DNA from 4 places in the Pseudescherichia vulneris genome. Region 2 is predicted to be linked to each of the others. Evidence: predicted binding sites of a transcription regulator. Region 2 holds the regulator's gene; each other region holds the start of a gene.
What was found. Region 2 encodes LexA, which represses DNA repair genes until DNA is damaged. Its sites were predicted from a motif close to TNCTGTATGTACATACAGNA; they were not measured.
Positions count from the first base shown of each region.

Region 1: a site for LexA is predicted at 1,766-1,785, ahead of uvrB (excinuclease ABC subunit UvrB). Genes of this name have one in related genera too.
Region 3: a site for LexA is predicted at 1,186-1,205, ahead of sbmC (DNA gyrase inhibitor SbmC). Genes of this name have one in related genera too.
Region 4: a site for LexA is predicted at 2,553-2,572, ahead of sulA (SOS-induced cell division inhibitor SulA). Genes of this name have one in related genera too.

Region 1 is NZ_LR607338.1:1,800,050-1,806,070, reverse strand. It holds gene uvrB (excinuclease ABC subunit UvrB) at 1-1,689, opposite strand, end outside; gene FN633_RS07635 (ABC transporter ATP-binding protein) at 2,402-3,124, shown strand; gene bioD (dethiobiotin synthase) at 3,066-3,788, opposite strand; gene bioC (malonyl-ACP O-methyltransferase BioC) at 3,781-4,536, opposite strand; gene bioF (8-amino-7-oxononanoate synthase) at 4,520-5,677, opposite strand; gene bioB (biotin synthase BioB) at 5,674-6,021, opposite strand, start outside.
Region 2 is NZ_LR607338.1:3,655,331-3,661,351, reverse strand. It holds gene ubiA (4-hydroxybenzoate octaprenyltransferase) at 1-244, shown strand, start outside; gene plsB (glycerol-3-phosphate 1-O-acyltransferase PlsB) at 279-2,702, opposite strand; gene FN633_RS15160 (diacylglycerol kinase) at 2,832-3,200, shown strand; gene lexA (transcriptional repressor LexA) at 3,309-3,917, shown strand; gene FN633_RS15150 (CsbD family protein) at 4,173-4,382, shown strand; gene zur (zinc uptake transcriptional repressor Zur) at 4,461-4,976, opposite strand; gene FN633_RS15140 (conjugal transfer protein TraF) at 5,332-6,021, shown strand, end outside.
Region 3 is NZ_LR607338.1:3,506,193-3,512,213, forward strand. It holds gene dacD (serine-type D-Ala-D-Ala carboxypeptidase DacD) at 1-1,104, shown strand, start outside; gene sbmC (DNA gyrase inhibitor SbmC) at 1,223-1,696, shown strand; gene FN633_RS14585 (FUSC family protein) at 1,843-2,901, shown strand; gene FN633_RS14590 (DUF496 family protein) at 3,068-3,409, shown strand; gene FN633_RS14595 (ArsR/SmtB family transcription factor) at 3,492-3,800, opposite strand; gene fusA (elongation factor G) at 4,023-6,021, shown strand, end outside.
Region 4 is NZ_LR607338.1:1,574,004-1,580,024, forward strand. It holds gene matP (macrodomain Ter protein MatP) at 85-537, shown strand; gene ompA (porin OmpA) at 606-1,667, opposite strand; gene sulA (SOS-induced cell division inhibitor SulA) at 2,022-2,531, opposite strand; gene FN633_RS06475 (TfoX/Sxy family DNA transformation protein) at 2,749-3,378, shown strand; gene yccS (YccS family putative transporter) at 3,363-5,495, opposite strand; gene FN633_RS06485 (YccF domain-containing protein) at 5,515-5,958, opposite strand.

The sequences.
Region 1 (6,021 bases), 1.9 Mb from region 2:
CCTCGCCATCGACGGCGTGATCTTATCTCCGTAGAGGATAGCCTTGCCGTTGACGTTACGCGCCGCACGGCCAATGGTCTGGATCAGCGAGCGCTCCGAGCGCAGGAAGCCCTCTTTATCGGCGTCAAGGATCGCCACCAGCGACACCTCCGGCATATCCAGCCCCTCTCGCAGCAGGTTGATGCCCACCAGCACGTTGAACTCGCCCAGACGCAGGTCGCGGATGATCTCCATACGCTCAACGGTATCGATATCCGAGTGCAGGTAGCGCACCTTCTCGCCGTGCTCTTCCAGATACTCGGTAAGATCCTCGGCCATGCGTTTGGTCAGCGTGGTGACCAGCACGCGCTCGTTAATGGCGACACGCTTGCGGATCTCCGACAGCAGATCGTCCACCTGCGTGCCCACCGGGCGCACTTCGATAATCGGGTCAAGCAGGCCGGTAGGACGCACCACCTGATCGACAATCTCTTCCCCGGATTTCTCCAGCTCGTAGTTGCCCGGCGTCGCCGAGACGTAGATGGTCTGTGGGGCTAACCCCTCGAACTCTTCAAATTTCATCGGACGGTTGTCCAGCGCCGACGGCAGGCGGAAACCATACTCCACCAGCGTCTCTTTACGCGCCCGGTCGCCGCGGTACATGCCGCCAATCTGCGGAATAGTCACGTGGGACTCGTCAATCACCAGCAGGCCGTCGGCAGGCAGGTAGTCAAACAGCGTCGGCGGCGCTTCGCCCGGCCCGCGCCCGGAGAGGTAGCGGGAGTAGTTCTCGATGCCCGAGCAGTAGCCCAGCTCGTTCATCATCTCCAGATCGAACTGGGTGCGCTGGGTAATACGCTGCTCTTCCAGCAGCTTGTTGTTGGCCAGCAGCGTCTTGCGCCGGTCCGCCAGCTCAACCTTGATATCTTCCATCGCCTGCACGATACGCTCGCGCGGGGTAACGTAGTGGGTTTTCGGGTAGACGGTGTAGCGCTGAATAGTGGATTCAACATGGCCGGTTAACGGATCGAACAGCGACAGGCGCTCAACCTCCTCGTCAAATAGCTCAACGCGCAGCGCCACGTCGTCCGACTCCGCCGGGAAGATATCAATCACCTCGCCGCGCACGCGGAAGGTGCCGCGCTGGAAGGCCTGATCGTTACGCGTATATTGCAACTCCGACAGGCGGCGCAGAATATCGCGCTGATTGATGATCATGCCGATGGTCAGGTGCAGCATCATCTTGAGGTAGAGATCGGGGTCGCCGAGGCCGTAGATGGCCGATACCGAGGCGACCACTACGACGTCACGGCGCTCCAGCAGCGCTTTGGTTGCCGAGAGACGCATCTGCTCGATATGCTCGTTCACCGAGGCATCCTTTTCGATAAAGGTATCGGAGCTCGGCACGTAGGCTTCGGGCTGGTAGTAGTCGTAGTAGGAGACGAAGTACTCCACGGCGTTGTCCGGGAAAAACTCCTTCATCTCGCCATACAGCTGGGCCGCCAGGGTTTTATTCGGCGCAAGTACCATCGTCGGCCGCTGTAGATCGGCGATCACGTTGGCAACGGTAAACGTCTTCCCTGAACCGGTTACCCCGAGCAGGGTCTGGTGCGCCAGTCCGTCCTCCAGCCCCTCTTTCAGGCGGCGAATGGCTTCTGGCTGATCGCCAGAGGGACGAAAAGCGGAATTCAGTTTGAATGGTTTACTCATGAATGGCTACCTGATGAAGGAATGAGCGGGCAGGTGAGTAATTTTACTCGCGACGGCGGATTTTGCCAATAAATTATACTGGATGAAAACCCAGTGGCAGATGGGAATATCTGTGTTACATAAGGCAATTTCAAGTGCCATAAGGAAAATTTGCCCCTGGCACAGAATTAAAAACTAAAAAAAATATCTTATCCCCAGAACTTTTTGCGATTTAACATTTGTCAAGTCGGGTAGTGAAAGTTTTGTGTCAGTGGGTGACACTTTTCTTACACGCATTGCTTTTATTTAACCTGTTGATTTTATATTAGTTATAGAAAAAGCCGCGTTTCGCATCAATTCATGCCTAAGCCGCGTGTTCTCTCGCTTTGCACGTGTTTTCTAACTCTAATGCACAAGGTTATCCACAGGAATAGTGGATAACTGTCGCCAGCCCGTACCCTCTGCGACTCAGCGAAAATCGCATTTTGCGAAACGGTACGCAGGTAAAAAAATTTTCCCACCTTTTTTTGGCGCATTCCGATGCGACTGCACCAGCAAAAATCAGATCCGCCCGGGTCTAGCACTAATAACGTGCAGATGCAATCAGGCAAACCGGCGGAAAAGAGGAATTTAGCGTTTTTTCGTCATCCTGCTCCGAAAAACAGAGCATATCACGCTTCTGGCAAGGCTTTTGCAACATATCGTTTACAGACGAGGTCCTGGAGATGAACCGATGTTGAGCTTACGTGCAGTGAATCACTATTACGGCGATCGCCATACGCTATGGAATGTCGATCTTGATCTTATCCCTGGCACCTGCACCTGCGTAATGGGGCTGCCGGGGATGGGGAAAACCACGCTGGTCAACTGCATCTCTGGTAATCTGCCCGTGGAGAGCGGCAGCATGACCTGGCAGGATGCCGGGGCGGCCCCGCTCAACCTGTTGCAGGTAAAAATGGAGGATCGCCCGGCGATGGGCATCGCGTGCGTACCGCAGGAGAGGCGGATCTTTTCCCAACTCACGGTGGAGGAGAATTTACACATTGCCTGGCTGGCGGTAGGCGAGCCTGGCAGCGCGGTGACGCGGGATATCTACGATCTCTTTCCCGAGCTGTATGCCCTGCGCCAGGTTAAGAGCGCCGGACTGTCAGAAGATAACCAGCATCAGCTGGCGCTGGCTCGGGCGCTGGTGACCCGCCCGCGCCTGTTGATCCTGGATGAGCCGACCCGAGGGCTGGGCCAGGCCTTTATCCATAAGCTGGGTAACCTGCTGGTGCGCCTGAACCAGGAGTTTGGCATGACTATCCTGCTGGCGGAGCAGCATCTGACCTTTGTGCGCCGCGTCGCCGACCGCTTCTATCTCCTGCATCAGGGACGCAACGTGGCCCAGGGAAGCGTTACGCAGCTGGACGATCCGCTGCTTTCTCAGTGGATGACGCCGAACCTAACGCACTGAGATCGAGCCAGTGGCCGATGTTACTCTCCGGCGTGGCGTTCTCCAGCCACGGGATCTCCCCGAGGAAGGGGGCGGGCAGCATGCGTTTAAGCGTTGCCAGATACTCAGCGTGGCGGTTTCCCGGCGGTACCACGTCATTAGCGACCCAGCCCGCCAGCCGCAGTCCCGCCTGCTGCACCGCCAGGGCGGTCAGTACCGCATGGTTGATGCAGCCAAGCTTAACGCCCACCACTAAAATTACCGGCAACTGCTCCTGGGTAGCCCAGTCGGCAAAGGTCAGGGTCTCCGAGAGCGGCGTAAACCAGCCTCCTGCTCCCTCCACCAGCACCCACTCCGCTTGCGCCTCCAGCGTGCGCAGCCCTGCCGAGAGCGTTTCGGCCTCAATAGGCTGTCCGAGGGCGGCGCTGACGATATGCGGCGAGGTGGGCTCAGCAAAGGTGTACGGGTTCACGGCCTCGTAGCGCAGGGCCAGGGTACTGTTGTGCTTTAGCGCCAGCGCATCGCTGTTACGCAGCCCCTCTGGGGTCATCTCACTGCCGGAGGCGACCGGTTTATAGCCTGCGGTCTGCCATCCCGCCTGGGCGGCGGCCTGCAACAGCGCACAGCTGGCGACCGTTTTACCGACCTCGGTATCCGTGCCGGTAACAAAGTAACGTTCAGTCACGTTCAATAACTCCCCAAAAAAGTGAATAGGTCAGCAGGCATCTGCCCTGCTGCTGTGGCCACGCCAGCTGCAAACGCTGAAGCTGGCCGCGGGTCAGGGGCGTGTTATGTCTGCCTGCATGCAGGTGCGTCGCGCCGATGCCCTTCAGCGAGCGCATGGCCGCCAGGGCGTCGTCAAAGTCCAGCGTGATGTGCTCCACGCCCCACCGACCACGCCAGGCGCTAACGGTTTCCGCCAGCGTCTCGTCGGCTAAAAATCGGTTTGCGTGGGGGCGGCTGTCTACCGCCCCCCAAGCCTGGTGCAGCTCCGGCAGCGATCCGCCCGCCAGGGTGGTAAAGGCCACCGCCCCGCCAGGGCGCACGACGCGATGCATCTCCCCCAGCGCCTGGCCGAGATCGTTGCACCACTGCACCGCAAGGTTGCTCCAGGCGAGATCGAACCGGGCGTCGGCCAGAGGCAGCGCCTCAATATCTGCCGCAACATAGTGCCGGGCGGCCTGCTGACTTTGCGCCTGTCTGAGCATCGGCAAGGAGAGATCGAGGGCGGTCACTTCCGCCCCCGCATCCTGCCAGTAGCGGCTCATGCTGCCCGGCCCGCAGCCCGCGTCCAGCACGCTCGCTGGACGGCGTTCACCCAGCTTCGCCAGCAGCAGATCCGCGCTCTGGCGTTGCAGCTGAGCATGGCTGTCGTAGCTCTGCGCCGCCCGGCCAAAGGCCGCCGCCACCGCGCGCTTATTCACCAGGCTCATACAGGACCTCCAGCAGACGATCGATATCCTCCGGCTGATGGGCCGCCGTCAGGGTCAGGCGCAGACGCGCCGTACCTGCGGGGACAGTGGGAGGACGAATAGCCGTCACCCAGCACCCTTTTTGTCGCAATTGCTCCGCCAGGCTCAGCGCCCGGCTGTTATCGCCAACGATCAGCGGCTGGATGGCGCTTTGGGAATCGGTGATGCGCACCGGCAACTCAACTGCACCGCGGCGAAAACGCTGAATGAGCGCCGCAAGCGCCGCCCGACGGTGGTCGCCCTCCTCTCCCCGGATCACGCTCAGCGCGGCGCTGAGGGCCACGGCCTGGGCGGGAGGCATAGAGGTGCTGTAGATCAGATGACGAGCAAATTGCTCGAAGTAGGTGGCAACCGCCTCGCTGCACAGCACCGCCGCGCCGCTGACGCCGAAGCCTTTGCCAAAGGTCACCACCAGCAGCTCGGGTTTCACATCCTGCTGCTGACAGCTGCCGCGCCCCTGGTGACCGGTGACGGCAACGCCGTGGGCATCATCCACCAGCAGCCAGGCTCCGGCACCGCGTGCCTGCTCCGCAATGGCGACCAGCGGCGCGCTGTCGCCGTCCATGCTGAAGACGCCTTCGGTCACCACCAGTTGCTGGCCGTTGCAGGGTTTATCCAGCAGCGCAGCGAGCTGGCCGACATCATTATGGGCAAAGCGCCGCAGCTGAGACGGACTAAAGCTGGCGGCCTCCAGCAGCGAGGCGTGGCTGAGCTTATCCGCCACGATGCGATCCTCTTTACCGGTCAGGGCGGCAATCACCGCCTGGTTGGCGGCAAAACCGGAGATAAACAGCAGCGCCCGAGGGTAGCCTAGCCAGTCGGCCAGCTCGCTCTCCAGCGCATGGTGCGCCCGGGTATAGCCGCTGACGTGTCCGGAGCCACCGCTGCCCACGCCGTACTGCTCAGCCCCCTGTTGCCAGGCACGCACGATAGCCGGATGCTGGCTTAAGCCGAGATAGTCATTGCTGGAGAAGTTGCAGTAGCGGCTGTTGCCCAGGGTCAGCCAGCGCCCCGCGCCCTGCTCGACCACCTGGCGCGTACGCAGGGCGTCGGCGGCATGCCGGGTCGCTAACGCAGTATCGATGCGCTGCTGCCAGCTCATAGCGCCGCCGCGTTGTAAAACTGGTCGGTGTCGGCGTTAAAGATCTGCTGCTCCAGGTGCTGCTGCTGCTCGTTATCGCCATTCATCACGTCGGTCTGCTGCGGGTTCAGCCCAAGCTTGCGGAACAGCTGGACGTCTTTGTCCTCTTCCGGGTTCGGGGTGGTGAGCAGCTTGCAGCCGTAGAAGATAGAGTTGGCACCCGCCATAAAGCACATCGCCTGGGTCTGCTCGTTCATCTGCTCGCGTCCGGCGGAGAGGCGCACGAACGATGTCGGCATCATAATTCGCGCCACTGCGATGGTGCGGATAAAATCGAAGGCGTCGACGTCGTCGTTATCCGCCAG
Region 2 (6,021 bases):
TCACGATAAGCTGATCGTCGGCATTTTGCAGGTGCTGGTGCTAGTGCTGATGGCAGCGGTGGGCTGGCTGAACGGTCTGGGCTGGGCCTTCTATGCCTCTATTGCGGTAGCAGGGGCGCTGTTTATCTGGCAACAGAAGATGATTGTGCATCGCGATCGCGACGCCTGTTTCAAAGCCTTCCTGAACAATAACTACGTGGGCCTGGCACTGTTTGTTGGGCTGGCGGTGAGTTACCTGCCCTAAAAAAGAGGCCCGGCAAGTGTGCCGGGCCTCACTATTACGCTTCCGCCTGCGTCGCGCTCTCGATGGTCAATCGCACGTCAGGCGTCACCAGATCCGCCAGCAGGAGATAGACCTGCATGGTTTTAGCCGGATCGGCATCGCCCGTATCGCTGATATAGCCTTCATCGCGCAGCGTCAGCACCAGGGTACTAAACACTGCCTTATCGAAGAACTCTGGCGCGTTGATCCCGTGCAGCACCGACAGGCGCTGGGCCAGGGTGCGGCTCTCTTTCTCCAGCGTGCCACGGTTAATGGCCGGATTAGCACTCAGCAGCCAGAAGGTAATGGCGTAGCGCTGGAGAGTCTCGCGTGCGCCCGCTGCCAGCAGCTGCAGGGTGCGTGAGCGCTGCGGGTTGAGATACAGACGCTCGTCTTTATCTACCAGCAGCCCCTGGCGCACCATCTCGGCGATCAGCACGTTCAACACCTCTGGCAGCTCGCTGTTATCCCAGCGCAGGAACAGCTCCGCTTTCAGCATCGGATAGAGCACGTCAACGTGGCGCAGCAGCTCTTCGCGCGAGATCTGGCGATGCTGGGTCACGATGGCTGCCATCAGAGAGGGCAGGACCAGCATATGCGCGATGTTGTTGCGGTAATAGGTCATCAGCACCGCCTGCTCGCGCGGCAGGATAATGATGTCGCCGATGGTGTCTTTCTCTACCTCGAACTTGTTCATCTGCAGCGCGTGGGCGATCAGCTCGCTGGCGCTTGCCGCCGGGGCGGTGGCATCAGGCGAGTAGGGCACGTTGCGCAGCAGGTCGAGATAGCAGTCCAGCTGCTCGGTCAGCTGCTCACGGGTCAGCGATCGTTGACGCGAGGCCAACAGCGCGGTACAGCAAAGGTTCATGGCGTTTGCCGCACCGGCGTTGTTAATGCGCACCATCAGATCGGCAGCGATGGTATTAACGGTCGGCGTCAGCCAGGCCGGGCGTATCGCCTCAATCGGATCGATCGACTCGCGCCACTCCGGCACATGCTGATTGAGCCAGGTCATCAGCGGAAGCGGCTCGCCAAAGTTAACGTAGCCCTGGCCAAGGTTGCGCAGCTTGCTCAGGCCGCGCAGCATCTGAAAGACGTTCTCTTTCTCTTTGGTCGCTCCGCGCAGCTCTTTAGCGTAGGTACCCACCTCCATCACGTGCTCGTAGCCGATATAAATCGGTACAAGGGTGATAGGGCGCGTGCCGCCGCGCAGCATGGCTTGCAGGGTCATCGACAGGGTGCCGGTTTTTGGATCCAGCAGACGCCCCGTACGTGAGCGTCCGCCCTCGACGAAGTACTCCACGGAGTAGCCGCGGCTGAACAATTCGCCCAGGTACTCACGGAACACCGTCGAGTAGAGCTTGTTGCCCTTGAAGGTACGGCGAATAAAGAACGCCCCGAGGCGGCGGAAAACCGGTCCGGCAGGCCAGAAGTTAAGGTTAATCCCGGCGGCGATATGCGGCGGTACCAGTCCCTGATGATAGAGGACGTAGGAGAGCAGCATGTAGTCCATGTGGCTACGGTGGCAGGGCACGTAGACAATTTCATGGCCGTCGTGCGCCAGCTGGCGGACCCGCTCGGCGTTATTCACGTTGATGCCCTGATAGAGCCGGTTCCAGGTAAAGCCAAGGATACGGTCGCTCAGGCGGATCATCTCATAGGAGAAGTTGGCCGCTATCTCCTCCATCAGGGCGATGGCGTTCTGCTGCGCTTTCTCATGAGAGATCTTTTTGCTGCGCGCTTCGTCTTCTACCGCGCGGGCAATTGCTTTTGATGCCAGCAGCTTATTAAAGAGATCCTGGCGTGCCGGCAGGCGCGGGCCCACGGCGGCAAGCCGCTGGCGAGCAAAATGCATACGCGCTACGCGGGCCAGCTTCTGGGCGATGATCTTGTCCGTGCCATGCTCAGTAGCCATCCGGCGCAGGGAGACCGGCGGAGAGAAGCGCACAAAGCTATCGCGGCCCAGCCAGGAGACGGCAAAAAACTTCTGGATGCCGTTCAGCATGCGCAGCGGCGGGTTAACTTCGCCTTTTTCGCGCCCCGGCGAGCGGCCAAACATCACCGATACCGGCACCATCTGCACGTCCAGATCCGGGTGGTTACGGTGGAGATCCAGATAGTCATGGAACAGCTTGACGGAGTCTTCTTTCGGCGTGTACCAGCTAAAAACACGCGGGCCGCTATGGATAAAGATGTAGCGCGGCAGCAGCGCGCCGTCGATCTCCAGCGGCTCCAGCGGGTCGGGCAGCTCATGTGCCAGACACTGAGCACGCAACGTCAGTAAGTCTGCCTTCGAGTTATAAGGCAAAACGTACATAATAGGGCGTGAGGTATCGAGTCCAGGTTCCTGGGCAGGTTCTGCCGGAATCGACTTGCTTTTTACCAACACGCTTAATGGTAAATTCAGTAATTTGTAGTAAATTCGTGGCCAGCCGGACATAAACAATGTGAAGCCTCTGGTTAATAATGCCATTGCGCCGCAAGAATATCAGAAAGCGCGCAGAATATCTTTTGTACCTCGGTACGCTCGCATAGACATTGACGATAATTACGTAAAAAGGTTCTTTTGATGGCCAATAATACCACTGGTTTAACCCGAATCATTAAAGCCGCAGGGTACTCATGGAAGGGTGTTCGTGCGGCATGGCTTAACGAAGCCGCCTTCCGCCAGGAGTCCGTCGCGGTGATCCTCGCCATTGTCATCGCCTGCTGGCTCGACGTAGACGCCATTACCCGCGTGCTGCTTATTGGGTCCGTTGTGCTGGTAATGATAGTGGAGATCCTGAACAGCGCGATCGAAGCGGTTGTCGACCGTATTGGCACTGATTTTCATGAGCTTTCGGGCCGGGCCAAAGACATGGGCTCGGCGGCGGTGCTGATGTCTATTCTGCTCGCGCTGGCAACCTGGGGCATGCTGCTCTGGTCACATTACCGTTAAGGCGCGCAAAATCGGGCTTGCGCGGCGATTTTGCTCAAAATTTGGTTTCAAAAACAGTTTTTGCTGTATATACTCACAGCATAACTGTATATACACCCAGGGGGCGGGATGAAAGCGTTAACAGCCAGGCAGCAAGAGGTGTTTGATCTCATTCGCGATCACATCAGCCAGACCGGCATGCCGCCGACGCGTGCTGAAATTGCGCAGCGTTTGGGATTCCGTTCGCCAAACGCGGCGGAAGAACACCTGAAAGCGCTGGCGCGTAAAGGCGTTCTTGAGATTGTTTCCGGCGCATCGCGCGGGATCCGACTGCTGCAGGAAGAGGAAGATGGTCTGCCGCTGATTGGGCGCGTCGCTGCCGGTGAGCCGCTTCTGGCGCAGCAGCATATTGAAGGTCACTACCAGGTCGATCCATCCCTGTTTAAGCCCAGCGCCGATTTCCTGCTGCGGGTTAGCGGGATGTCGATGAAAGATATCGGCATTATGGATGGCGATCTGCTGGCAGTGCATAAAACGCAGGAAGCGCGTAACGGTCAGGTGATCGTGGCGCGTATCGATGATGAAGTCACGGTAAAGCGGCTGAAAAAGCAGGGCAACACCGTACAGCTGCTGCCTGAAAACAGCGACTTCGATCCTATCGTTGTTGACCTGCGTCAGCAGAACTTCAGTATTGAAGGGCTGGCGGTTGGCGTTATTCGCAACGGCGAATGGCTCTGATATCCTATAAGTGCCTGTGGCAGTTCCTTTTATTCTGTCACAGCGCTTAATCTACTTTTTGCTCCCGCGTTTTATACCTCTTTTTTAACCTTGTCTTCCTGTCGTTTGTGCGCCTCTGAATGGTTAAATATTCCGAATAAATCTCACCCTGGAAAATCCTTAGCTACAATTATTATCACGTTCAGCAGATAACGAACGTAACGAAGGACCAACGAATATTGCTATTCAACACCGAACGATGATGAGGATACCATTATGAATAAAGACGAAGTCGGCGGTAACTGGAAACAGTTCAAAGGTAAAGCGAAAGAGCAATGGGGCAAATTAACGGACGATGACATGACCGTTATTGAAGGTAAGCGCGACCAGCTGGTCGGTAAAATTCAAGAACGTTACGGTTATCAGAAAGACCAGGCCGAGAAAGAAGTTGGCGAATGGGAAACCCGTAACGAGTATCGCTGGTAATCTCTTAGATTAACAGCCTGGATGCCCTACCCGACGGTACAAGGATGTACCGACCTATCTTCTGTTTCTATCCCTACATTAACGCGGTTTTTTCTTCACTAAAATGCTGTGATCGTGCTGGCATTCGCCCTGATGACGGCAGGCTTCCACTTCCGAACATGCGGCACAAAGCCCGTGCGCCTCTAGGACATTATGCCGTAGCGCAAAGCCCATCTTTGCCGCCAGCGCGTGCATAATATCTTCTACGCCCTCAGCCGCTTCCTCTTTCACTACGCCACAGCGATCGCAAATGAACATTGCCGACGTATGCGTAGGCTGATCGAAGAGGTGACACAGCACGTAGCTGTTTGTCGACTCAACCTTATGCACAAATCCCTGCTCCAGCAGGAAGTCGAGGGCGCGGTAAACCGTCGGCGGCTTGGCCTGTGGCTCAGATACGCGCAAAAGATCGAGTAAGTCATAGGCGCTGATCGCACCCTGTTGCAGGCTCATCAGGCGCAAAACCTCAAGGCGCTGCGGGGTCAGGCGCACGTTGCGCTGCGCGCACAGCGTTTCAGCATGTGCCAGCATCTGCTGCGAAGTGGTCTTATCCATTGGGCATCCTCAAGTGACGTAATGTAATAACGTTGAAACCGCTACTTTACCATATCCTGCGGCAAACGCCGAGATCGGAGCGCTCCTTCCGCCCGCAAGGCTGAGCTTACCCTTGGCATTTTCCTGAAATTTTCACCTCTCGAAGCAGAAAAACTTCCCGAATTGAATTTCCTCCTCTATAAGTAAAGAGCGTTTATAAAAAGACGCAGATTGTTACGAATAAAAATATCCTCTTGCAGGTAAAAAAACGAATTAGCTGCATTTAGCATCGCTTTTCACAGCAATAGTTCACCTCTCGCCAGGCGATAACTGGCAGGGCATAAATCGACCTTTGATCAATAAGACAGGGCAAACTGTGAAAAAAATTTTTAAGCTTTCGGTGGTAACACTTGCGGTCTCTTTTGGGGTAGTCACTCAGGCAGGGGCAGCGAATACATGGGCAGAAGCGCGTAGCGATGCGATGGGCGGAACCGGTGTTGCATCCGCCAGCTACGGCAGCGGCGTACTGATTAACCCGGCGCTGCTGGCCAAGGCCAAACCAGATGATAACGTGACCGTTATCCTGCCGAGCGTCCAGGCACAGATTAGCGATAAAGACAATCTGCAGGACGAAATCGATGATATCAACGACAAAGTCGACTATTACGATGATGTTATTGATAACCTGACTACGGCGCAGATTATTGCCAATCCGCTGGGCACTATCGATCAGTTCCAGGGTGCAGCGGGCGATCTTGCTGACGAGCTGGATTTCCTGAAGGGTAAAACGGCGCACGCTAATGCCGCAGCGGGCATTGCGGTAAGCATTCCCAACGATGTTCTCTCTTTTGCGTTCGTGACCAAAGCGTATGCGCATGCTCGCGTGAGTTCCGCCATCGATCAGCAGGATGTTGACTACCTGCGCAATATTCAAAACAGCGATCTGGTCGCGGCAGGCGTGGCGCTGAACGCTGCACTCTCTCCTGCCGGCTCGGATGAGATCACCCGTAACCTGAACTCCACCGCTTCTGGACGGGCCGCTATCGTCTCCGACTACGGCGTGGCC
Region 3 (6,021 bases), 150 kb from region 2:
GCTGCCGATCCTTCTTTTGCTGTACAGCCTCCGCAGATCCAGGCCGGTGCCTGGGTATTAATGGACTACACCACGGGGCAGATATTGACCGCAGGCAATGAACATCAGCAGCGTAACCCAGCCAGCCTGACCAAGCTGATGACCGGCTACGTGGTTGACCGCGCTATCGATAGCAAGCGCATCACGCCGGACGATATTGTTACCGTTGGTAAAGACGCCTGGGCCAAGGGAAATCCAGTATTTGATGGCTCCTCACTGATGTTTATCAAGCCAGGAGATCGCATCACGGTGCGCGATTTGAGCCGTGGCCTGATCGTTGACTCCGGCAACGACGCCTGCGTAGCGCTGGCGGACTATGTGGCTGGCGGCCAGCCGCAGTTTGTGAAGATGATGAACAGCTATGCGCAGAAGCTCAACCTGCGCGATACCCACTTCGAAACCGTCCATGGTCTGGATGCGCCGGGCCAGCACAGCACGGCCTACGATCTGGCCGTGCTCTCCCGGGCTATCATTCACGGTGAGCCTGAGTTCTACCACATGTATAGCGAGAAGAGCCTCACCTGGAACGGTATCACCCAGCAGAACCGTAACGGCCTGCTGTGGGATAAGTCGCTCAACGTCGACGGTCTGAAAACCGGCCACACCTCCGGGGCGGGCTTTAACCTCATCGCCTCCAGCGTCAACGGCCAGCGGCGGCTGATTGCGGTGGTGATGGGGGGTGAGAGTCCAAAAGGGCGTGAGGAGCAGGCGCGCAAGCTGCTGCACTGGGGCGATGATAACTTTGATACCGTGCAGATCCTGCATAAGGGTAAACAGGTGGGGAGCGAGCGCGTCTGGTACGGCGATAAAGAGAAGGTGGCGCTGGGTACGGACCGCGACTTCTGGCTGGCGCTGCCGAAGGCCGATCTGGATCATATCAAAGCCAAATACGTGCTGAATGGTAAAGAGCTGGAAGCTCCGATGCCTGCGAACCAGCAGGTGGGCGAGGTGGAGCTGTATGATAACGGCAAGCTGGTTGCCCGCTCACCGCTGGTCACCCTGGAGGCGATTGAGAAAGGCGGCGTTTTCTCACGCATGAGCGACTATCTGCATCACGTTCTGTAAGAAGCGGCGGGCAGGCTGGCAACTCTGCGAGTCTGCTCGCATACTGAACAGGCCAGGGGTGACAAAGCCCCTAAAAAAAGAGAGTGTATATCCATACAGCAATCATCGCGGAGGCAGCATGGACTACAGTATCAAACAGCTCGATAAGCGCACTATTGCCGGGTTTCATCTGGTAGGACCGTGGGAAAAGACCGTTAAGCAGGGCTTTGAACAACTCACGCTTTGGGTGCAAACCAAACATCTCCAGCCGCAGGAGTGGATCGCCGTCTACTACGATAACCCCGACGAAGTCCCGCCGGAGAAGCTGCGCGCCGACACGGTCATTTCAGTTCCTGAGGGCTTTACCGTCCCGGAAAATAGCGAAGGGGTGATCCTGAGCGAACTGCCCGGCGGCCAGTACGCCGTAGCCCGGGCCCGGGTCTATAACGAAGAGTTTGAGAAAACGTGGGATCTCTTTTTTGACAGCCTGCTTCCGGATGCCTACTACCAGATTGCTGCCCGGCCCTGCTTTGAGCGCTACCTGAATGCAGACAGCAGCAGCGGCTACTGGGACGTTGAGATGCACATTCCCGTTGAGCCCAAATCACGTTAAGCGCCTGCTTACCGTTGATCCTGGCGGCCTGTTTACTGATTTTAATCATTTAAAGCGGTTTTTACGGGGCTTTCGGTCACAATGCCGACGCCCCGGCGCGAAAATTCGCTACAATTGCGCCTTTGTCGTTTTAGCCGGAGAGCGTAGTGCGCACCGACAAATCACTTAGCCCGTTTGAAATACGCCTGTATCGTCACTATCGCCTCGTGCACGGGGCCAGGATAGCGCTGGCGTTTATTCTGACCTTTCTGCTGGTGCGTCTGCTGGACGTTCCGGAGGGCACCTGGCCGCTGATCACCCTGGTGGTGATCATGGGGCCGATCTCCTTCTGGGGAAACGTTGTGCCGCGCGCCTTCGAGCGTATCGGCGGCACTATCCTCGGTTCGGCGCTGGGGCTGATCGCCCTGAAGCTGGAAGTCATCTCTCTGCCGCTGATGCTGCTCTGGTGTGCCGCCGCGATGTTTCTCTGCGGCTGGCTGGCGTTGGGCAAGAAACCCTACCAGGCGCTGCTGATCGGCATCACGCTCGCGGTAGTGGTGGGTGCACCGGCCGGGGATATGAACATCGCCCTGTGGCGCGGCGGGGATGTGATCTTAGGCTCGCTGCTGGCGATGCTGTTTACCGGCATCTGGCCGCAGCGGGCGTTTCTGCACTGGCGCATCCAGATGGCAAACTACGTTACGCAATTTAACCGGGTCTATCAGGCGGGCTTCTCACCGAACCTGGTGGAGCGCCCACGGCTGGAGAAGCATCTACAAAACATCCTCAACGACGTAGTGAAGATGCGCGGCCTGATTGCGCCAGCCAGCAAAGAGACGCACATTCAGAAAGCGATCTTCGAAGCCATTCAGACCGTAAGCCGCAACATGGTGTGTATGCTTGAACTGCAGATCAACGCCCACTGGGCGTCACGGGCCAGCCACTTCGTGATGCTTAACGCCCGGACGATCCGCGAGACCCAGACCATGACGCAGCAAACGCTGCTCACCATCGCCCATGCGCTCTACGAAGGCAATCCGCAGCCGATCCTTGCTAATAGCGAGCGGCTTAACGAGATTGTGGCGGAGCTGCGGGAGCTGATCCAACAGCATAAAGATGAGACGCTGGCGGAAACCCCAATGCACGGCTACGTGTGGTTAAGCATGGAGCTGGCGCGGCAGCTGGAGCTGCTTTCGCATCTTATCTGCCGGGCGCTGCGCAAATAAGCCGCATCCGTAACTGAATCAGCAGCAGGTTGTTTCGATTCAGCCAGATTTAGCGTTATGATATTTAGAGGGATAAAATCATTGTCATTAGCAACGGCTAAAAGTATGTTTACCCTATAGCGGTTGCTTTAACGAATCCGAATCCGATATTAGCAGGGGTGTAAAAATGGAAACTACTAAGCCTTCATTCCAGGACGTTCTGGAGTTCGTACGTCTGTTCCGCCGTAAGAACAAATTACAGCGCGAAATTCAGGACGTTGAGAAAAAAATCCGCGATAACCAGAAACGCGTTCTGCTGCTGGATAACCTGAGCGACTACATCAAGCCGGGAATGAGCGTTGAAGCGATCCAGGGCATCATCGCCAGCATGAAAACCGACTACGAAGACCGCGTAGATGACTACATCATCAAAAACGCTGAGATCTCGAAAGAGCGCCGTGAAATCTCTAAAAAGCTGAAAACGATGGGTGAGCTGAAGCACGCCGCGGTTGAAGCCAAAGACGAGTAATCCTTCTAAGCCGGGTCTGGCAACTCTGTCACCCGGCGTTTTACCTCTTCCACGCCCCCGAATGACCTCGCAAACCGTTTAACTATTGCTCGGCATGAATGGCATTAAGCAGGATATCCATCAGTCCTGGAAAACGGGCATCAAGGTCGTCCCGGCGCAACGAGATCAGATTTTCCCTGCCCTGGGGACGCTGCCAGATCACGCCGCTGTCGCGCAGCACGCGCCAGTGGTGGGTCATGGTCGATTTGGCCACGTCCTTGCGCAGCGACCCGCAGGCCTGCTCTCCTTCATCCGCCAGGGTTCTGACTATCTCCAGGCGCAGCGGATTTCCCAGCGCGAACAGTACATTTTCGAGGCGGATTTTTGCCCGATCGGGATGGCTGGCAATCATAGTGTTCCTGAGTCAATAAGCACAAATAGTGACCAGCGAGCTGGCTAACGCATACTATACCTAAACCCAACGGCGAGTGCCATGCGGCAGCAGCGGCGAGATTATCATCCATAACTATAGCTAAAATAGTTCGAATATACTCGTACAGTTGGACTATGATGAGGACGTTAAACCTGAATGGCCGCACTGGCCGCTAACAGTCAAACTGACTAAGGACGCATCATGCCCCGACCCATCCCCCTCGAACGCTATCGCAACATTGGTATTTCTGCCCACATTGATGCCGGCAAAACCACCACCACTGAACGGATCCTGTTTTATACCGGCATGAGCCATAAATTGGGTGAAGTTCACGATGGCGCAGCGACGACAGACTGGATGGCGCAGGAGCAAGAGCGCGGAATTACCATTACCTCCGCAGCCGTAAGCTGCTTCTGGCCCGGTATGGATCGGGGTTTTGAGCCGCACCGCATCAATATCATCGACACCCCCGGCCACGTTGACTTCACCATTGAGGTGGAGCGCTCCATGCGCGTGTTGGACGGCGCGGTAATGGTCTACGACTCCGTAGGCGGCGTGCAGCCCCAGTCGGAGACCGTCTGGCGACAGGCCAACAAGTATCACGTGCCCCGGCTGGCGTTCGTCAACAAGATGGACCGTCCGGGCGCGGACTTCTTCCGCGTGGTGCAGATGATGATCGACCGCCTGAAGGCAAATCCGGTACCGATTGTGATCCCCATCGGGGCGGAAGAGCACTTCACCGGCGTGATCGATCTCATCAAAATGCGGGAAATCATCTGGGACGATGCCACCCAGGGGATGGCGTTCAGCTACGCGCCGGTGCCCGAGGAGCTGCTGACAACGGCGAAAGCGTGGCGCGAGAAAATGGTCTCCGCAGCGGCGGAAGCCAATGACGAATTAATGGATAAGTATCTGGAAAACGGCGATCTGGAGGAGGCTGAGATTATTAGCGGCCTGCGCGCCCGCACCGTGGCCGGTGAGATCCAGCCCGTGCTTTGCGGGAGCGCCTTTAAAAACAAAGGGGTACAGCGTGTGCTCGACGCGGTGGTAGAGCTGATGCCGTCCCCGCTTGATATTCCCGCCATCAAGGGTGTGGATGAGAAGGGCGCAACCGCCGAGCGCCATCCGGACGATCGCGAGCCGTTCTCTGCGTTGGCCTTTAAGCTAATGACCGACCCCTACGTGGGCCAGCTCACCTTTATCCGCGTCTACTCCGGCGTGCTGAAAAAAGGTGACGCGGTGTGGAACCCGGTTAAGGGCAAGAAGGAGCGCATTGGGCGCATTGTGCTGATGCACGCCAACGACCGCCACGAGGTGGACGAGCTGCGAGCAGGGGATATCGCTGCCTGCGTCGGGCTGAAGGATGTCACCACCGGTGATACTCTCTGTGCCCCGGACGCGGTGATCACCCTTGAACGTATGGAGTTTCCGGATCCGGTGATCTCCCTGGCGATTGAGCCGAAGACCAAGGCGGATCAGGAGAAGATGGGCATTGCGTTGCAGCGGCTGGCGGCAGAGGATCCCTCATTTCATCTGCATACTGACGAGGAGTCGGGCCAGACCATCATCTCTGGTATGGGCGAGCTGCATCTGGAGATCATCGTCGACCGCATGCGGCGAGAGTTTGGCGTAGAGGCCAACATTGGTCGTCCGCAGGTGACCTACCGGGAGACGATCCGTAAAACGGTGAAGGATATCGAAGGCAAGTTTGTCCGTCAGTCCGGCGGTAAAGGGCAGTACGGTCACGTGGTGCTAACCCTGGAACCGCTAGAGGGAGGCAAGGGTTTTATCTTTGAGGATGCCACCAAGGGCGGGGTTGTACCTCGGGAGTTTATCCCCTCGGTGGAGAAGGGCCTGCGGGAGGCGATCAACAGCGGCGTGCTGGCGGGTTATCCGGTGGTCGATATCAAGGCGACGCTGACCTTTGGCTCCTACCATGACGTCGACTCCTCGGAGCTGGCCTTCAAAATGGCGGCGATTTTCGGCTTTAAAGAGGGGGCGAAGCGCGCCGACCCGGCGATCCTGGAGCCGATTATGCACGTGGAGGTAGAGACCCCGGAGGAGTATGCCGGGAACGTGATGGGGGATCTCTCGTCCCGTCGCGGCATGGTACAGGGGATGGATGAGCGGCTGGGAAGCCAGATTATCCGTGCCGACGTGCCGCTGGCAGAGATGTTCGGTTACTCGACGACGCTGCGCT
Region 4 (6,021 bases), 2.1 Mb from region 2:
AGCTCACGGGATGTGATTTCTTTTCAGCAGATTGGCAAAAAACTGATATTCTGAACTAAGTTACACGGTAACACTGAGATCGCAATGAAATATCAACAACTGGAAAATCTCGAAAGCGGCTGGAAATGGAAGTACCTGGTGAAAAAGCACCGCGAAGGTGAACTCATCACGCGCTATTTAGAAACCAGTGCGGCTAAAGAGGCCGTCGATCTGTTGCTGAAGCTCGAATACGAACCGGTTCGCGTTAACGACTGGATTGCGCAGCACATGAATGCCGCGTTAATGAACCGCATGAAGCAAACCATCCGCGCCCGGCGAAAACGGCACTTCAATGCCGAGCATCAGCACACGCGTAAAAAATCAATCGATCTGGAGTTTATGGTCTGGCAACGTCTGGCCGGTCTTGCCCAGCGACGGGGGAAAACCCTGTCAGAGACGATTGTGCAGCTGATTGAAGATGCCGAGCATAAAGAGAAGTATGCCAGCAAGATGAGCACCCTGAAGCAGGATCTGCAGGCGCTGCTAGGTAAAGAGTAACGCGTTTTTCAGCCGAGAACAGGCAATAAAAAACCCCGCATAGCGGGGTTTTTTTATAAGACGTAAACTTAAGCCTGCGGCTGAGTTACAACGTCTTTGATACCTTTAACTTCGATCTCAACGCGACGATCCGGAGCCAGGCAGTCGATCAGTGCCGGACGAGCTTTCACGTTGTCACAGGTGTTGCCAGTAACCGGGTTAGATTCACCCATACCACGTGCGGAGATCTTGTTGGACGGGATACCTTTAGAGATCAGGTAGTCAACAACAGACTGAGCACGTTTCTCGGACAGACCCTGGTTGTAAGCGTCAGAACCGATACGGTCGGTGAAGCCCAGAACAACAACGGAACCATCTTTCGGATCCAGGTTGCTCAGCTGGCTGTACATCTGATCCAGAGCCTGCTGGCCTTCTGGTTTCAGAGTCGCTTTGTTGAAGTTGAACAGTACGTCAGACTTCAGAGTGAAGTGCTTGGTAGAAACCTGCGGAGCCGGAGCCGGAGCCGGTGCAACAACCGGAGCTACGTCTTCCTGCTGGCCGAAGCGGTAGGAAACACCTACGCTCAGCATACCGTTGTCTTGACGGGTGCCCAGAGTTTTAGCATCGCCAATGTTGTTAACCCACTGGTATTCCAGACGGGTAGCGATGTCACGGGTCATTGCCCACTCTACGCCACCAGCGAATACTGGGGAAACACCGGTATCGTGGTCTTTGAAGTTCGCACCAGCAACGCCAGGAACCTGAGCTTTAGCGTCTGCACGCCATACCATACCACCCAGACGAGTATAGATATCAACGTCGTCAGTGATTGGGTAACCCAGTTTAGCGGTCAGCTGAACGCCCTGAGATTTGAAAGCACCGTTTACGTTGTCGCCTTTGTACGGCTCACGACCTAACCAGTCGTAACCGAGTTCGAAACCAACGTACGGGTTAACCTGGTAGCCGCCGTATGCGCCAGCGCCGAGCTGGTCTTCACGGGTTGGGCCATTGTTGTCAATGAAACCATTGTCGTGGTACTGGGACCAGCCCAGTTTAGCACCAGTGTACCAGGTGTTATCTTTCGGAGCGGCCTGCGCTACGGTAGCGAAGCCAGCCAGTGCCACTGCAATCGCGATAGCTGTCTTTTTCATTTTTGCGCCTCGTTATCATCCAAAAATCGCCATGAACTTCTCGCCAGAGAAAACACGGTTAAATCCTTCACCGGGGGCATTGCTCAATATTAACTCTACCGATATCTTCGGCTTATGCCGAGCACCCCTGGCGATGTAAAGTCTACAACGTAGTTGGAAACTTACAAGTGTGAACTCCGTCAGGCATATGAAAAAAAAAGAGTTGTAGACACAATATTTAACATTTATGACGATAAATTCGCCATCGAAATATCGTAGTTGCCGCGCCAGACAGGCTTCGCGAGAGAATTTAGCTTAATGACCAAAGGCCTGGAACCGACGCAAAAAAAATCCCAGGAATTATCTTAAACTTACTTAATGAAACAAATTCGAGTGAATTTTTAGGCCGGATGACTGTCCTGAAGCCTGAGGGTCGAAGCGAACCGGTCGCATAATGAACCCCATCGCATTCCCTTCCTGAGCCGCATTAACGAGGCGGCGATGCTCATCTTCCGACAGCTCCTGAGCATGCCAGCCGATAACAACGCTATAGTTGCCCGTCCGTAATGCTTTGATCATCGAGTCCAGCGTATTATCCGGCGAGAGCTGACTAATATGCATCAGCTTACTTAAGGGCAAACCCGCAGACTGTACCCACGCGCGGCTCAATTTTTGCTGCGGCGTCAGCCAAAGCTGCCAGCGGGACTGTTGGCTCAGCTGTTGCAGCAGAGGCAGCAGCAGCAGCTGCGTCATCATCGGCTGGTCTTCACGGTAGACAACTTCACTGATCAGGCCAGCGGCCATAGCGGGCGTGTTGACCTGAGCGCGGTTGCCTGCAAAAGAAGCGTATTGAGATGAGCGATTAGCATAGCCTGAAGTGTACATAGTCATTCCAGCCCTTAGGGTTACTGTATGGATATACAGTACCCCCTGAGCATTTAAAGATCAACCTTATTTTCTGAAAGCGTCTCGCAAATATGGTCTTAATGTGAGGTGAGAAGAAAAATCAACTTGCTGATGTCAGGTAACTTCCCTATGTTCCTTTTTAACGGATGGCTTAAAAATAGAAGATATTTTACGCCTTGATTTTAAAGGAATAATCATGAAAAAAGTATCGTATCAACGAATCTATCAATCTCGGGAATATCTTTCCCCGCTAGGGCAGATCCACCACCGGGCCCTGTTTGGGGGTTACAGCCTCGCCATTGAAGATACGGTCTTCGCGATGGTGGCTGAAGGAGCGCTCTACCTGCGCGCCTGTGAGGAGAGCGCACCCTACTGTGTGAATGCGAAAGCGCCTTTGCTGACCTTTGTGAAGCGGGGCAGGCCCGTGCTGCTGAACTATTTTCGGGTGGATGATGGCCTATGGCAGGATCGCGAAACGCTGCTGACGCTCTGCCAGCATTCGCTGGCGGCCGCCCAGCGCGAAAAGGTGGCGCGGCGGGCGCAAAAGCGGCTCAGGGATCTGCCCAACCTTACCTTTCAGTTAGAGACGCTGCTGTGGTCAGTGGGCATCAAGGATGAGGCAAGCCTGAGACAGCTTGGAGCGAAAGCGTGCTGGCTCAGGCTAAAAGAGCGCAGCCCGCAGTTGAGCATTAAAGTGCTGTTTGCCCTGGAAGGGGCTATCGCGGGTCTACATGAGGCGGCGCTCCCGGCAGATACGCGCCGGGAGCTCACCGTCTGGTTTAAAGAGCTAGAGGCGGAAAGCAGCGTCAATCAGCGGGGCACCTGACGCTGCAGCTGGCAGATCTCCGGCAGCAACCCAATCAGCAGGCCAATCTGCTGCAGAACCAGCGGGGCCTTGCTTTTAGGATCTGGCTCAAGCTGGCGGATCCGCTCAGAGAGCGTTTCCAGCTGTTGTCCCACTCGGACTTCATCGGCAGGCTGATGGTGCAGGGCATCATCTACATAGCAAACGGCGTCATCGAGCAGCTGCAGGATCTCCGGCTGCTGGAGCTGCTCACGGTGCGCGCCCAGCGTGGAGATATAGCTGGTAAAGGTGTGGTTGAGGCAGAGCAGGCGGAAAGCGACGTCGCGGGCCTGCGGCGTGGCGTTCGGCTCGGCGGACATATTTGAGACCACTGATGCGAATTCTGCATCGCCATTGTGGGCGTAGCGCCGGGCAATGCGGTACGCCAGTCGGTTATCGCGTCCCTGATGATACTGCTCCAGAATGGCATCCAGATAGCGGCAGTTGGCGTCAAGTGCCCGCTCCAGCACGCGCGGAAGGTTGCGAAAGCGCCAGTCCGGCCAGATGAAGCTCACCGCCGCCCAGGCAATGGCGCAGCCGATCAGCGTGTCGATAATACGCGGGATCGCCACCTCAAACCCCTCTCCGAGCAGATTAAAGCAGAGCAGCACCAGCAGGGTGATAAACATCGTGGCATGGGCATACTGCACGTTGCGGAAGGCAAAAAAGAGCACCCCGGCGATGACGATCAGCACCAGCTGCCCCTCCAGTGAAGGGACAAAAAGCAGGATCGGTAGCCCTACCGCCACGCCCACCAGCGTGCCGATGATACGCAGCGTTAAGCGGTGGCGGGTGGCGTTATAGTTTGGCTGGCAGACAAACAGGCTGGTCAGTAGGATCCAGTAGCCGTGCTGGAGCCCGGTGAGCTGAATAAAGGCGTAGCCCAGGCAGAGCACTACCGACATTCTTACCGCATGGCGAAACAGGGCCGACTCGGGCGTCAGGTTACGCTTTAAACGCTGCCAGATATCGTCCAGCCCGGTTAGGCTGTCATCGGCAAGCTCGCTTTCAGTACCCTGCTGCGGCTGCATCAGCGCCTGTTCAGACTCTATGGTTGCCAGCTGGGCGTCGATAGCCCGCAGGTTATCCCGCACAAAGCCCAGCGACTCAATATAGTCGGCAGAGGTACCCTGGGCACGGGCGTGCTCAAGCGCCGTATCAAGATGGGCAAAGGCACGCTCAAATTGCGGATCGTGCTGATAAGGCTCGCGCAGCAGAATTGCCCGTGAGAGGCGGGCGCAGGCCCGTGCCTGCATGGCGAGCATCCGCTGAAAGCGAAACATCAGGGAGCTATGGCGAAAGCGCTCGCGCAGCGCGTGATATTGAATATGCGACGAGCTGGCGCGCTCATGAATATCCTGAGCGACAAAATAGTAGTGGAGCGTGCGCCGGGTGCCGCGCTGGCCGCGATCGCCCCGCAGCCTTGTCAGCAGTGAGGCTTTGGTCTGGTTGAGCGTGGTTACCAGTTGGCCGTTGGCCTGCGCCAGATCGTAAAGCGGAGCCTCGGTCTCACTCTCATCGTCATAATCGGGATCGAAGAGGCGTGACTTCTGTTCCAGATAGTTCGCCAGCTGCGCATAGCAGCGCGCGAGGTTGTCCTGTAAGGGACGCACCGGAAACACCAGATGCCCTATTAGCGTCAACAGGCTAAACCACACCGCCCCCGCCAGCAGGAGCAGCGGCTGCTGATACCACTGGTCGAAAAGTGAGATACCCAGCATGGTATAAATAGCGATCAGCAGCGCGCCAAAGGCGATGGTGGCATAGCGCTGTCCCAGGCCGCCCAGCAGAATAAACCCGCAGGTAGAGACGATAAGCCCGAGGGCAAACAGCCACGGCCATGGGAAGAGTAGCTCCACCGAGGCGGAGGCAATAAAGAACGAAACCAGGGTAATAACCAGGTTGCGCAGCCGTCCGGTGAGGCGGTCATCCAAATCCGCCAGCGCGGCGGCCACCACGCCCAGGGTCAACGGGATCGTGAGCTTCACCTCGCCCAGCCACCAGGGCAGGGCAACCGTACCGCTCAGGGCAATAAAAATCCTGACGTTATAGAGCCAGGCACTGTTCCATGTGTAGCGGCGAAGCAGGGGGCTTAACATAAATGACGCGTCCTTCAGATTAGAAACGGGCCCGGGCGTTGGCTTCGCGGGCGGCCTGCGCCGTTTCCACCGACACGACCCGCCGTCCAACCGGCCACAGGGCAATGGCTGCGATTTTAAAGTTAGCGATGCCCACCGGGATGCCAATGATGGTCAGGCACTGGGTGATGCCGGCGAGGATATGCATTACGCACAGCCACCAGCCGAACAGCACCAGCCAGACAATATTCAGCAGCGTGCCGCCGGTGTTCATTATTACGTTACGGCGGGACGGATCGAGTTCATCGACATGTACCGCCTCGTTGCCATACGGCACCAGCGACAGCTTCGCGATCTCCCAGCATGAGCGGGTCAGCGGCAACGTGATGATAAAAACAACGCTCATCACCGTTGCCAGGATCCAAGCCAGCGTAGTCATGAAGCCGCCCAGAAAGAAGTTAAGAATATTCAGTACAGTACGCATAAATCCTCGAAGTTATCTGCCGTATGAAAAGGCGTGCTAAGTGTAACGTCTTTTTGCGCTGGA